DNA from 3 places in the Paenibacillus sp. 79R4 genome. Region 3 is predicted to be linked to each of the others. Evidence: riboswitches for the same ligand, from Rfam matches in the RefSeq annotation. Region 3 holds a riboswitch; each other region holds the start of a gene.
What was found. A riboswitch is a leader RNA that binds a small molecule or an ion and turns the genes downstream of it on or off. The one in region 3 is predicted to bind thiamine pyrophosphate.
Positions count from the first base shown of each region.

Region 1: linked by a shared signal. The riboswitch ahead of DMN77_RS20460 (ABC transporter substrate-binding protein) and the one ahead of tenA (thiaminase II) in region 3 are both predicted to bind thiamine pyrophosphate.
Region 2: linked by a shared signal. The riboswitch ahead of DMN77_RS14635 (ECF transporter S component) and the one ahead of tenA (thiaminase II) in region 3 are both predicted to bind thiamine pyrophosphate.

Region 1 covers NZ_QJOT01000019.1:1,754-6,302, reverse strand. Annotated here, with positions in the region: gene DMN77_RS20470 (lactonase family protein) at 1-452, opposite strand, end outside; gene DMN77_RS20465 (CcdC family protein) at 657-1,169, shown strand; TPP riboswitch at 1,353-1,464, shown strand; gene DMN77_RS20460 (ABC transporter substrate-binding protein) at 1,957-2,991, shown strand; gene DMN77_RS20455 (thiamine-binding protein) at 3,106-3,399, shown strand; gene DMN77_RS20450 (ABC transporter permease) at 3,396-4,166, shown strand; gene DMN77_RS20445 (ABC transporter ATP-binding protein) at 4,182-4,549, shown strand, end outside.
Region 2 covers NZ_QJOT01000009.1:125,497-130,045, forward strand. Annotated here, with positions in the region: gene DMN77_RS14625 (helix-turn-helix domain-containing protein) at 309-1,094, shown strand; gene asd (archaetidylserine decarboxylase) at 1,167-1,964, opposite strand; TPP riboswitch at 2,118-2,229, shown strand; gene DMN77_RS14635 (ECF transporter S component) at 2,359-2,964, shown strand; gene DMN77_RS14640 (ABC transporter ATP-binding protein) at 2,964-4,549, shown strand, end outside.
Region 3 covers NZ_QJOT01000008.1:186,923-191,471, reverse strand. Annotated here, with positions in the region: gene thiD (bifunctional hydroxymethylpyrimidine kinase/phosphomethylpyrimidine kinase) at 1-158, opposite strand, end outside; gene thiM (hydroxyethylthiazole kinase) at 155-1,000, opposite strand; gene tenA (thiaminase II) at 1,300-1,998, opposite strand; TPP riboswitch at 2,240-2,344, opposite strand; gene DMN77_RS13485 (adenine deaminase) at 2,416-4,245, opposite strand; gene DMN77_RS13480 (hypothetical protein) at 4,415-4,549, opposite strand, start outside.

The DNA.
Region 1 (4,549 bases), on a different contig from region 3:
GCTTTCTCCTGGCGATCGGCCACCGGACCTGTGCCGACCTGCTGAACTTTCGCCGCCATACGGCTTGCTTCTCCTTGCTCACCCAGGGCAAAACGATTCACAGTCCCACTGGAATAGTTCGATACGATTACATCCCCGTTAGGCAGCGAAGCCAGATGACATGGGTCCGCCCCCTCTGTTGGCACGGAGTCCAGCTCCGTTAGCGCTCCGCTGCCAATATCGATCCCATAGCTGACAAGACGGCCTTCAGACTGTTCGCTCACCGCGTACAATCTTGAAGCTTCCCCATTTACAATGACAAAGGATGGATTCAATATTCCGGAGCATTGGCTTACGATACGCAAAGCTCCTGTCTGTTGATTCAAGCCGCATAAGTAGATGCCCGGCTCCTCCGGTTTTGCGTATGTACCTACATAAAATGGAATTTCATCCTTCAGACCAAATTGCGTCATATCCTTCATCCTCTCGATTATAATTTGTTTTTTATATATTTTGACCGTTCCCGCATCTATAGCCCGGGTCCGGTTGATGCATACATCCATATGTGATTATTATCATGGTGAGGATTTATGATATAATGATTTCGCCTAAGAGGTAATTCAAAACGTTGATTTTTAGCGTAACTGACCCACCAAATACATTAAAGAAGGGGTGTTATTGTGGACGCCATTAGCCCTTTTTATATGCGGATCATTGCAACGGCTGTTATGATCCTGATGGCCGTATCAGTCATCATCGTCAGACTTAAGGCCAGCAACCGTCCGGTGACGATCAAGAAGATTATTATTCCTCCGCTTGGTATGGCTACCGGTTTCGCCATGTTCGTGGAGCCGCAGATGCGGATTCCCGTCCTGTATGGAGTCATTGCTTTTGCTGCAGGCTGGCTTTTGTTCTCCTATCCGCTCATTCGCACTACTCATTTTGAAATGAAGGACGGACAAGTCTTTGCCAAAAGATCCAGCGGATTCGCCTTCATTCTGATCGGTCTGCTTGTGATTCGACTGGCTCTGCATGAAGTGATCGAGCAATATGTCTCCATTCTTCAGACCGGCTCGCTCTTCTTTATTCTCGCCTTCGGTATGATTGTACGCTGGCGGCTCTATATGCTCAAGAAGTATCGCGCCGTTACGAATCAGACCGAGATGAACCCAGTAAATCCCGAAGCATGAAGCGATTAACCCTATCTTAAACAAGATTGGCAGCCAGAACAAGTGGCTGCAGATCAGGGCAGCGACTCCTTCCCCTCCGCGGTTAATGGCTCCATCTCTTCGGAGATGCGAAGCGATGATATTGCATTTTCTAACTGGACATATCTGCAACAGCGAACTATAATGGCAATTGTAATCCGTAGTTCAATAGTTCAGGGGAGCTGGAATAGGCCGGCTGAGATTGTATCCCGCGAAGATACTGACCCTTTAACCTGATCTGGGTAATGCCAGCGTAGGAAGAAATGCAGGTATGAAGCTATGCTCATATTCAAGTGCACCTATGCGTCCCGATCCGGGGCGCTTTTTTTGCATCCTGTATATTTAAGCCTATTAACTATCGGCTTCATTCGGAAGTGATCAGGGACACTAGAAGTGTAAGTTCCTCTGGAAGTGCGTGTTCAAAAAGTTCAGTTTTCAGCGAAGCAAAGGCTGGAACAAGCTGGGGCCGGGGCCTGAGGAGCGAAGCTGCACGTTTTCGTTAGAGAACGACTTTGTAAGCATCTGCTTAAAGCCCGGCTGAATTCAGGATTCGATGTCGAATAAGCGCTTGGTGTTACTTTATGTTAGATATAGAACTGATAGGTTAGCAGCTGCACTGATCAGATTTTATATCGCGGGAAAGACTACCTTGCGCATCGCGATCGCTCCTCCTTGAATCGGCCTCGAAGGTTTTCTGATCCAAATTGGCCTTTTTGGAACTGCTTCTGGAAGTGAATACGGATTAGACATTTTGAAGGAGGGAATATCATTGCATCGATCAAAATGGATTCTGCTTGCCCTGTCCTGCCTGCTTGTTATCATCGCAGGTTGTGGCCAAGCGAATAACGCCAACACCCCGGCCGATAATGGAAATGCGGCAACGGGAGAACAGACGAAGGAACTGCACGATGTTAAATTCGTACTGGATTGGAGTCCGAATACGAACCATACTGGCCTCTATGTCGCACAGGCCAAAGGCTTCTATGAAAAGGAGGGCCTGAAGCTGGACATCCTGCTGCCGGGCTCTGGCGGTGCGGACGCAATGGTGGCATCCGGTGAGGTGCCTTTCGGAATCAGCTATCAGGAGAGCGTGACACAAGGCCGCACCCAAGGCGTGCCCCTCGTCTCAATCGCGGCCGTTATTCAGCATAATACATCCGGCTTTGCCGCGCCTGTGGACCGGAACATCAAGACACCTAAGGATTTTGAAGGAAAAAGCTACGGCGGCTGGGGCTCACCTGTCGAAGAGGCCGTCATGAAATCGATCATGGACATCGATGGCGGGGATGTTAGCAAGGTAAAAATGATCAATATGGGCGAAGCCGACTTCTTCACCGCCGTGAAAAGAGATATCGATTTCGCCTGGATTTTTTATGCCTGGACGGGGATCGAAGCCGAGCTGCGCGGCGAACCGCTCGATATGCTCTACGTAAAAGACTATTCGGATAAGCTCGACTACTATACTCCGGTTATTACAACCAATGAGAAGCTGATCAAGGACGATCCTGAATTAATCAAGGCCTTCCTGCGTGCCACTTCCAAAGGATATCAATATGCGATCCAGCATCCGGAGGAAGCAGCTGATATTCTGCTGAGTGCTGTTCCTGATCTCGATAAAGACCTGGTTATGGCCAGTCAGAAATGGCTTAGCCCGAAATACCAGGATGATGCTGCCCGTTGGGGGGAGCAGAAGCAATCCGTATGGCAGAATTACTCCGATTGGATGTATGAGAAGAAGCTGATTGAGAAACCGCTGGATACAGATGCTGCTTTCACCAATAATTTTCTGCCGGAGAACAAATAACAAGATGCCTGCACTATAAATGTAAACCTCAATTTCTATAAGTATGTACTCAAGGGGCCCGTTAGCAGCACCAAGACGGTTCTACAATTCTGTGATCAGAGAGGATGTCCATATATGGCTAATGCATTAGTAAGTATTCAGATTATTCCGAAGACACCGGGCGGGGAAGATTCGATTCCTTACGTCGATCGTGCAATTGAAGTCATTCAGGCTTCTGGTGTGAAGTATCAGGTGAGCCCGCTGGAGACAACAATGGAGGGCGAGCTCAGCCGACTGCTGGACATTGTCAAAGAAATGAACGAAGCTGTCATTGAATTCGGTAGCAAAAATGTAATCTCCCAGATTAAAATCTACTACAATCCGGAAGGTGCCAGCATGGATAAACTGACGGAGAAATACCGTCCATGAGACTCCGACGTATCTGGAGCAGTGTATGGCCGCCCCTTGTGGCGGTCATCTTGTTCCTCATTCTATGGCAAACGGCCACATCTTTATTTAATATCGATAAGTGGATGCTGCCGAGCCCTGTCGATATCGCGCAAGAAGCGAAGGCTGGTGTGGCCGGATTGTGGGAGCATACACAGGCTACGCTTAAGCTGATGCTGCTAGGGTTCTCGATCGGTACCCTCGTTGGGCTTCTGGTCGCTTTTGTACTGCACTATATCCCTTTTCTTAGAAAAGCGCTCTATCCGCTGATCATTCTCAGCCAGAATGTTCCGATCATCGCCTTGGCCCCCTTGCTTATGATCTGGTTTGGATTTGGGATTCTACCTAAAATCATCGTCATTACCCTGGTCTGCTTCTTTCCCATTGCAGTGGCGGCTATGGACGGGTTAAGCCGTACAGATCGAGTTATGCTGGACTATATGCGGATGGCCGGAGCTTCAAAGTGGAATATTTTCACCAAGCTGGAAGTGCCGTATGCATTACCCGCGATCATGTCCGGGGCAAAGATTGCCGCTACCTACAGCGTTATGGGGGCGATCATCGCAGAATGGATCGGCGCGGACAAAGGCATCGGTTATTATATGATGCTGCAGAAATCATCCTTTCGCACCGATAAAATATTCGTCGCTATTGCGATCATCGTAACGATTAGCCTGGCGATGTTCCTGCTTATCTCATTCATTGAGAAATGGCTTATTCGCTACCATCCGTCCAATGATGATAAATAGAAAGGGGCTTACGCCATGAATACAAAGATGAATGAGCACACGCCGCTCCCTCTCGCTCTGGAAGTCCAGATGGCCCGTCTGGCATTTCGCGAGAGAAAACAAAGTTTGCCTGTGCTGAATAATGTCTCATTATCCGTTCCAACCGGGAAGTTTGTGTCCATAATCGGTCCGTCCGGCTGCGGAAAGAGCACTTTATTCCACGTCATCGGCGGCCTGGTCAAGCCGGACGCGGGCAAGGTGCTGCTGCATGGCGCAGACATCACAGGGCAGCGTGGCCACATCAGCTATGTTCCGCAAAAGCCAGCGCTTTTTCCTTGGCGCAGCACGCTCGACAATGTTATTCTGGCCAGAGAAATTGCGGGCATGCCGATGAAAGCGGCACG
Region 2 (4,549 bases), on a different contig from region 3:
GCCGCTTTAGGACAAATCCGTTTTAGACTGCCTTACATTATATCATTTACAACATAAGCCGTCACGATGATTTCCTTCTATTCCTCTAGGTGAATGGAACCCCAAGAAGATGTTCAACTGGTATTAAAATGAGTATAATACTTACAAGCCTCTAGAAGGTATCCGTAGAAAACATAACCTTGTAAGCATCGTGCGTAGCCCAGCTAATTTCAAATTTGATGTGGGCATAAGCTTTCTGTTTTTCTGATCAAAAGCGAACTTTTTGAACAACCTCTTACAAGGGAAAAAATTTTGGGGGAGGGAAGGACATGCTTCACGTTTCACCATCATCTTTTATTCTGAAGCCGGCATTTGCCAAAATTGTATGCGAACCTAACTGGAAGTGGCGCAAGCGAGATAAAGCGCTGGAGAACTATGATTTATTCTATGTGTGGAGCGGGGAAGGGAACGTCGTCCTGAACAACCAGACTTTTCAAGTGAGTAAAGGAAGCTGCTTCTTGTTTCGTAAAGGCGATCATCCGACTGCGACGCATAATCCGCAACGGCCGCTAGTACTTACATATATTCATTTTGATATAGATGAGCCTGTCATGGAAGTTCCCGGATCTTATCGGGTATTGGACAATACCCTTGATTTTGAATATATGCTGTCTCGCTATGTACGCTTGTTCCTGGTGAATGCCTATGGAGCGGAGGAGGAGGCTCGTCTGATCCTGAAGCAACTTCTCATCTATTTGCTGCGCGAGGAGCGTGAGGTTCCCCGGGAGAAGAAAGTAAGCAATCAGCTGGTCGAGGTCATCCATGAGGTGGCTAATTATGTTCTGCAGCATCCCGGATTGCCGCATAAAGTTGAAGATTTATCCGCCCGAGCCGGTTTGTCAGCGCGTTACTTCTCAATTAAATTCAAAGAGATCATCGGCATGTCCGTGCAGACTTATATTATTAAATGCAGGATTGATCGCGCTCAGCATCTGCTCTTGCATGCAGGCATGAATGTAACCGAAGTGGCCGATGCTTTGGGGTATAGGGACATATTTTTCTTCAGCCGTCAATTCAAGCAGTATACGGGGAAAAGTCCTTCTGAAATAAGATGAGCGCGCGGGATTGAAAATAAAGTTAGACAAAGAAAAAAACTGAGTCGCACGCACTCAGGTTTTTTTGTACGATTAGTGACTCAGCTTAGAATTGTGAAGATGCCCGAGCAGGGTTCCGACCTTGACTTTACTTCCTACATCCAGGCTGGACGACGGCTCGAAGTTATCCTGCATCAGGAGAACTACAGTGGAGCCAAATTCAAAATAGGCCAGCTCATCGCCGCGCTCCCACTCTTTGGCTTCATCGTCGACATATTTGATACTGCTGACATTCATGGCTCCGACTTTTACGACGGCGCTCTCCCCGTATTCGTGGGAAATATATGTGATGAGCCGCTCGTTGCGGGCAAGTACAGAACGCATATGGGTCATTCCAAAATGGTTCACCGGGTACACCTTCCCCGATATATGCTCGCTCTCCAGCTTGCGTCCGCTCACTGGGGCATGAATCCGATGATAGTCGGTTGGGCTAAGATAGAGCACAAAAGCATAACCATTGCGGTAAGCCTCGCTCCTCGGCGAATGGTTAAGCAGTTCATCAATGGAATAGTCCTGTCCTTTTACATTCAGGATCGTACTGGATTGGATCTTTCCCATAGCAGTAATTAGCGCATCAACGGGGCTTGCGACACCGCCTGGTTCCTGGCAAATCGGGCGCATTCCTGGTTTGAGCCTGCGCGTAAAAAATTCATTCAAAGTATGGTATTCTTTGATTTCCTTCTCCGCTTCATCCAGGGTAATTCCATAAGCTTTAGCAAAGCGCGGAATGACGAACCTGCTCCATTTGGAATGGGAAAAGCGGCCAGTCAGCCGGCAAACCGATTTTCGTGAAGACAGCTCTGTCATCCATATCATCCATTTGGTAGCCAATTGTTATTTCCTCCCATAGGTGAAGGGCAGTTGGAACTGCCGCAATCTACTTCCGCTATCTTGACATAGAATAAGAGCGAAAGCAATAAATATAAAAATATTGTAATTGATGCTTGCTAACTTGGAAACATGTGGTGTATTGTAATGTTAATTGCATAGGGATACGGGGGCTTGAGTGAATCAGGCTGAGATGGCAGCATACTCCGCTGCAGACCGTTAATCTGATCTGGATAATGCCAGCGTAGAGAATCTATCGTCCTGTTCGTGCTTATTTTGTGGACTTATTATGTCTGCATACTGGGACTATACAACCGACTGAGCTTATTCAGCCGGTTTTTTTATTGTTCTCTAGACGGAATATCCCCGCAATAAATTAATTAAGGAGTGATAGGTTATGGTAGAGGTCAACATGCAAAAGGAAAAACGGGGACTGAAGCTTAGCGATCTTCTGGTGACGGTGCTAATCTCGGTCGTGCTCGGAGTAGTGTATCATTTGTGGAGCTCGGTGTATGGACTTTTATCTCCGCTGTTCTTTCAGGCGGATGAACTGGTGTACGGCATGTGGTTCATCGCCTCGACACTTGTCTTTCTATTGATTCGCAAGCCGGGTGTGGCGCTGATTGCCGAAGTTGCAGCTGCGCATGTGGAGGTACTATTCGGCAGCGCATGGGGAATTCAACTGCTTGTCTATAGCCTGCTTCAGGGACTCGCCGCAGAGCTTATATTTGCCGCTTTCCGCTATCGTAACTTCTCTGCACCGGTCGCGGGTCTGGCAGGTCTTGCCGCGTCGATCGGCTCACTGATACCGGACATTTTCTATGGATATGTCGGAGATTATGCGCCATGGATGTTCATTGCCAAATATTCGATGCGTGCTGTCAGTTCGGTCGTCATCGCGGGATTCCTGGCCTATAGCTTGGCCAAAGCGGTCGAGCGCACAGGGGTAACCCATCTGCTTCGCCCTGTTGAATCCAAGGATCTGGCGGCGTTGGATGATTAATGATGAACACAGCTTATGCAAATGGAATGGCAGAGTCTGATATTGAGGTCGCCGGACAAGCGGCTGCGGTACCCGATATTATTTTGGGGGTGGAGGATCTTCGGCTGAAGTTCCCAGGGGAAGCTGCATTTGTATTTAAGGACTTTTCCGTCTCCGTGCGGCGCGGTGAGAAGGTGCTATTGCTCGGGCCCAGCGGTTGCGGCAAGTCCACCTTGCTTCAGATGCTGAGCGGGATCATGCCTGAGATGGTCGAGGTACCGATGCGGTTCAAGGAGAGAATTGTTCCTGAATCGAGAGGGGTGTTGTTCCAGGATCCGGATACGCAGTTCTGTATGCCTTACATAGATGAAGAGCTGGCCTTTGTGCTGGAGAATCTATGTATTCCCAGAGAAGAGATGGAGACACGGATGAGGCAGGCTCTGGATCAGGTCGGCCTGTTCTTTGAGAATTTGCATGTTCCGATAAATTCATTGTCGCAGGGAATGAAGCAGCGGCTGGCGCTTGCTTCGGTGCTTCTGGCCGATCCTGAAGTCCTGTTCCTGGATGAGCCCTCTGCATTGCTTGATCCCGAAGGACGTAAGCAGATCTGGGAGGCCATTCATTCTATCGCCGAAGGACGAACGCTGGTCATTGTTGAGCATCGAATTGAAGAGATGATCGGGCTTGTGGATAATGTAGTCCTGTTTGGCCCGGACGGACAAATTCTCGGGCAGGCTCCTCCAACGAAGCTGTTCGCCTCCTTCCATAAACAATTGGAGCAGTTCGGGATCTGGTACCCAGGGGTATGGGAAGCCTTCTTCTTGTCCCGGGAAGGGGAGAGGCTTCTGAGTCTCCCTAGGGAGGCCCCATATTCTACCCTGGCAGAGCCGCTGATAGAGTTGAAGCAATTTCAGGGCTACAGACAGCGGAGAACTGTGATTGAAGTGGAGCAAGCCGAGATTTATCCCGGAGACTTCATCGTGATTACAGGACCAAACGGTGCGGGGAAGAGCTCATTATTGCTCAGTCTAATGGGGCTTCTGCCAACAGATGGAACCTACAAGCTGCAGAGAATTGATATGGGTGGAGACAAGGCGAAGAAAAGCAGAACCGTGAAGGCGGCTCGGAAAATAGGCTTTGTGTTTCAGAATCCAGAGATGCAGTTTGTAGCTGATCAAGTGAGTGAGGAGATTGCCTTTTCCTTATATGAAGAAGGGTATGACAAAGACCGTATATCATCTCTGGTCAGGCAGGCGATAGGTCAGTTCGGATTAGAAGGAATGGAGCAGCGCCATCCCTATCAGCTCTCGCTGGGTCAGAAGCGGCGTCTAAGCGTGGCTGGAGCGACGGTGCTGAATAAGCCGGTGCTGCTGCTGGATGAGCCGACTTTTGGTCAGGATGCGGTGAGCACCTTTGCAATTCTAAGCCTGTGTGAGGGACTTCGCAGACAGGGAGTCGCAATTGTGATGATCACGCATGAGGAGAAGCTGGCCGACACGATAGCGACTTCGGAATGGCGAGTAGAGAATGGACGTCTTGTCGAGAGAAGGCTGACCATCCGGGGAGAGACAATGGCTAAGCATCATGGAGCGACAGGGGCGTGGGG
Region 3 (4,549 bases):
TATACCTTCTCAACACCAAGCGTATTCTGAACTGTAATCGCAGTAATCGCCGACATCCCAAACACATCCAGCTCCTGAAAGGTCTTGAGATCAGCCTGAATTCCGGCGCCGCCGCCGCTATCCGAACCGGCGATCGTCAGAGCTCTAGGAATACTCATCTTGATTCCCCCCCTGCAGCCTTGCTATTCGGCTCAGCTATAGCTGCATACCCCTTTACTGAATGTGGATGAAGCTTAGCCAGTTCATCCAGAAAAGCAACCTGGAAACTGCCAGGACCTAACGAGGCGGTCCGCTCCGCAGCACGGGCTGCCGCCGCACCGTAATAAGCCAATCCCGCTGTGCCCGCAAGCATCATATCGCGCTCGACCGCTGCGAAAGCCCCCAGCACAGATGTCAGCAAGCAGCCTGCTCCGGTCACCTGCGTCAGCAGCACATCTCCGCCGCTGATGACCCGGTAATGGACCCCATCAGCTATAACATCTTCTTTGCCAGTAATGGCTACTATTGCATTAAATTGGCGAGCCGCCCGGAGTGCGATTTCCGCATTTGCTCCCGCACTGCTCTCGGCCGCATCTACTCCTTTAATGTCTGAGACCTCACCAACCAGGTTAGCGACTTCGGAAGCATTACCGCGAATTAGAGAAATCTTCACTTCACGAAGAATTCGCTGGGCTGACTCCGTACGAAGGCGAGTCGCCCCTACACCTACTGGGTCCAAAAGTACGGGAACACCATGAAGATTGGCTGACTTCCCGGCGATGATCATTGCGTCCACCTGCTCCGTCGACAGCGTGCCGATATTCAGTACCAGCGCACCAGCCACCTTGGCCATATCTGCTACTTCTTCCCTGGCATAGGCCATCACTGGTGACGCGCCAAGCGCAAGCAGACCGTTCGCAGTGAAATTGGTAACGACCACGTTCGTCATATTATGTACGAGCGGCCTTGCCTTCTGTACTTTAGTTAATAGTGCAGCAATATCCTGTTCGAGTGTACTCATTGCAAATCAACCCCATTCTCAAATTTGTAGTCCGGTACCCTTCCCATCTGTTTATCTGATGGCGCAATAAGTTAATAGTCCATTTCACTGCTACTCGGCGAATCACGGCAGACCAGATGATTCCCAGCCAGCATACTGAAGCTCCGATCCCTTAACTGTTCCTACCTCTACGGCTGCATCATTCCCAGCTGCATACCTAATTTCAGCTTTTATATTCATTCCGTTCCAGTTCACTTACACTCCCATTTCTGCACTCATACTCATTCAGTTCCACCACACATACACTCAAATTTCAGTTCTTATACTCTTTCAGCCCCGCTTCCTAAATTCATAGCAACCGGCCATTCTTCCTCGCGGAAGGCCATGTCCCAGAACATATATTCCAGTTGGCAGCTCAGCAGAAAATGCTCTCTCATCCGCAGCCGCTCGGCTTCGGTCACGCGCTCAGCCCAATCGTCCACATAACGGCAGAATCGTTCGGTCAGATCCGACATTCCTCCCCCGTAGAAATCGATCCAATCGTAGAACGGATGCGATTCATCCGGTTTGACTTCCTCCAGCAAACGCTGGCCGATTTCGATATAGGTCCAAGGACACGGCAGCAAAGCGGATACGATCTCACCCAGGCTGCCTTCGTGCGCAACGGTTAGCATATGGCGGATATAATGATGGGCTGAGGGAGCCAGCGGGAACCCCTGGAGTTCCTCATAAGTAACGCCAGCCACGCGGCAAAAATTGTTATGCGGGTGCACTTCGCTATGCAGCACGAAGTTGATCTGCTCGTTGAACATCTCGATCTCTTCCCGCGTCCGGCTCTTGGATATGGCAATGCCATAAATCCGCATAAAGGCGTTCAAATACTCAAAATCCTGCTTCACATAATGGATCAGCTGCTCCCGCTTCAATGTTCCGTCCGCGATCCCACGTACAAATGAATGTTTATAAATAGCTTGAAAAATAGAATCTGCTTGCTGACGAAGCTGTCTCGTAAAACTCATGATCTCCACCTCCAAATTTTTTTGAAACGATAAAAGTTGAACTATCCTCCCAAATGACTAAGTTTTCATTTGTTCAACTTGCATATCTCCTGAATAAAGAAATCCGCTATGAGGGCTGATGAACCCCCTTGATTCGCATGAATATATCAAATGCAGATGCAAATCCCTGTCCGGTTTACACAGCAAAAAGGCCGCTCCGGATATGGAGCGGCCTGTCACTTAACAAATATAGCTATAGCAATTCAGTCCGACTCCACTTTCCTACGCTAGTGCTAACTAGATCAGGTTCAAAGGGTCCAGGATTTATCCTGTCTCAGTCGTTATCACGACTCCCCTAGTGGATTTCCTATTCAATTACCTATTATTTAACTATGGCAGCAGCCGTATGTCAAATAGTGACAGTCCCTGTTGCCTGTCTTATGGCTCCTCGACGAACAAAGGAACCTTCACGAAGCCCTGCTCTGTCATCTTGAACAGACCAAGATCGGAAATACGCAGTTCAGGAATAACCACCAGCGCCAGCAGTGACAAGGTCATGAAGGCATAGTTCATTGTGCAGCCTGCTTGATACAACGCCTGGCTTACCGCACGGGATTGCTCGGCCACCTGTTCGAACGGCGCATTTGACATCAATCCGGCCACCGGCAGCGGCAGCTTGACGATCTTGTCTTCGGTAACAACCGCGATACCGCCCTGCATTTCAGCAACGGTATTTGCAGCCTTGGCCATCAGAGCATCGGAATTGCCGATGATCATCACATTATGACAGTCATGAGCAACGGTCGTTGCGATTGCAGCCGGCACATTGAAGCCAACGCGCGATGCCAGGCCTACGGTCTTATTGCCCGTTCCTTTGTGACGCTCAATGACAGCCAGCTTGGAAATGCCATCCTCTACCCTAAGGGCTACCTGTCCGTTCTCGATCCGTACATACACGAGGTCTTCGGTCGTATCCACATGGTTCTCGCGAACCCCAATAGCTCGCGCCGTCAATTCACCGGACTGGATTGGCGCTTCGATCACAAAGTCCTGCTCAGTCACAGCTCGGGTAAGGTGCACCGAGTTAATAGCCTCCTGCGGATATTCGAATTCAGGCAATTCCACAGTCATCTTGCCATTCTCGGCCACAACTTGTCCAGCCGCAATCGTCATTACAACGTTCACATCGGCCAGATTTCCATCAAGGATGATAATGTCAGCGATAGAAGCTGGCGTAATGGTGCCCACGTCCCGGGCAACCCCAAAGCGTTCTGCCGTATTGATCGTCGCCATCTGGAAAGCCGTTACCGGACGTACGCCCTGCGAGATCGCATGACGAACTACAAAGTCCATATGTCCCTCATCAACAAGAGATTCCGGGCTGCGATCGTCTGTAACGAGCATCATGCGACGTGTATCAATGCCATAGTCGGTATGCGCCTTAATCGATTCGGCAACATCATGCCAAGCTGAACCGCGTCTCATTTTGGCGTACATGCCTCTTCTGACACGCTCGATAACATCCTCAGCGTTCACGCTCTCATGGCAGCCGGTAATGCCGCTGGCCGCATAAGCAGATATTCTCCAGTCATCCACCGGCCACGTATAGTGCCCGTCCGCTACTCTGCCCGCACGCAGCGTAGCCTGAATCTCTCCAATCATCTTCTCGTCACCAAATACTACGCCTGGGAAGTTCATAACTTCGCCCAAAGCGATCATATCAGGCCCCCAAGTGAAGGCTTCAGCAACCTCTGCCGGGCCGATCTCAGCGCCCGCCGTCTCCATATCCGGACCTGTAGACGGAACACAAGAAGCAACCTGCATATAAGCGGCAAGCGGGGTTTGTCTGGCTTCGTCCAGCATGAGTCTCAGGCCCGGCAATCCCAATACATTGGTAATCTCATGAGCATCAAAAAATCCGCCCGTCGTACCCTTCGGAAGCACGGCTCTGGCGAATTGGGTTGGTGTGATCTGACTGCTCTCAATATGACAATGACCGTCCAGCAAACCTGGAGCAACATAACGTCCGGCAGCATCGATGATCTTCGTATCTGCACCGATCATATGGCTGGCATCCGTCCCCACGAAGGCAATCCGGCTGCCTTGAACGCCAATCGATATACCGTCCTGAATCTCTCCGGAACATACATTGACCAGCTTCGCATTCTTGATAACCAGTGTAGCCTTCTTATCTCCCCGCGCCGTAGCAACTAGGTCAGGCACACAATCAGCAAGCTGTGGTCTGGCAAACAACTGTGATGTACTCATGATTATGAAATCCTCCCCTCAGTAATTGTGCTGCTCTAATGCCCTTAATCTCATTGGAGCCAACAGTTTCTAGATGAAACAAGCATATACAATACATTTTAGTTTTGCAATTCTTAATCCCGATTCTACTTTCCTCGGCTATTCCCAATGATAATTCAGAAAATCAAGGTTACTCGAATATAGTTGGCTTGGATTTAGGAATAAATGCATCCCGTTCCCATCCTTCCAGAATCACAATCGTATCAAGTTGAGGGTTATCCGGCCAGAAAATATACCTTTCCTGCACCAACACATCCAGAGCGGA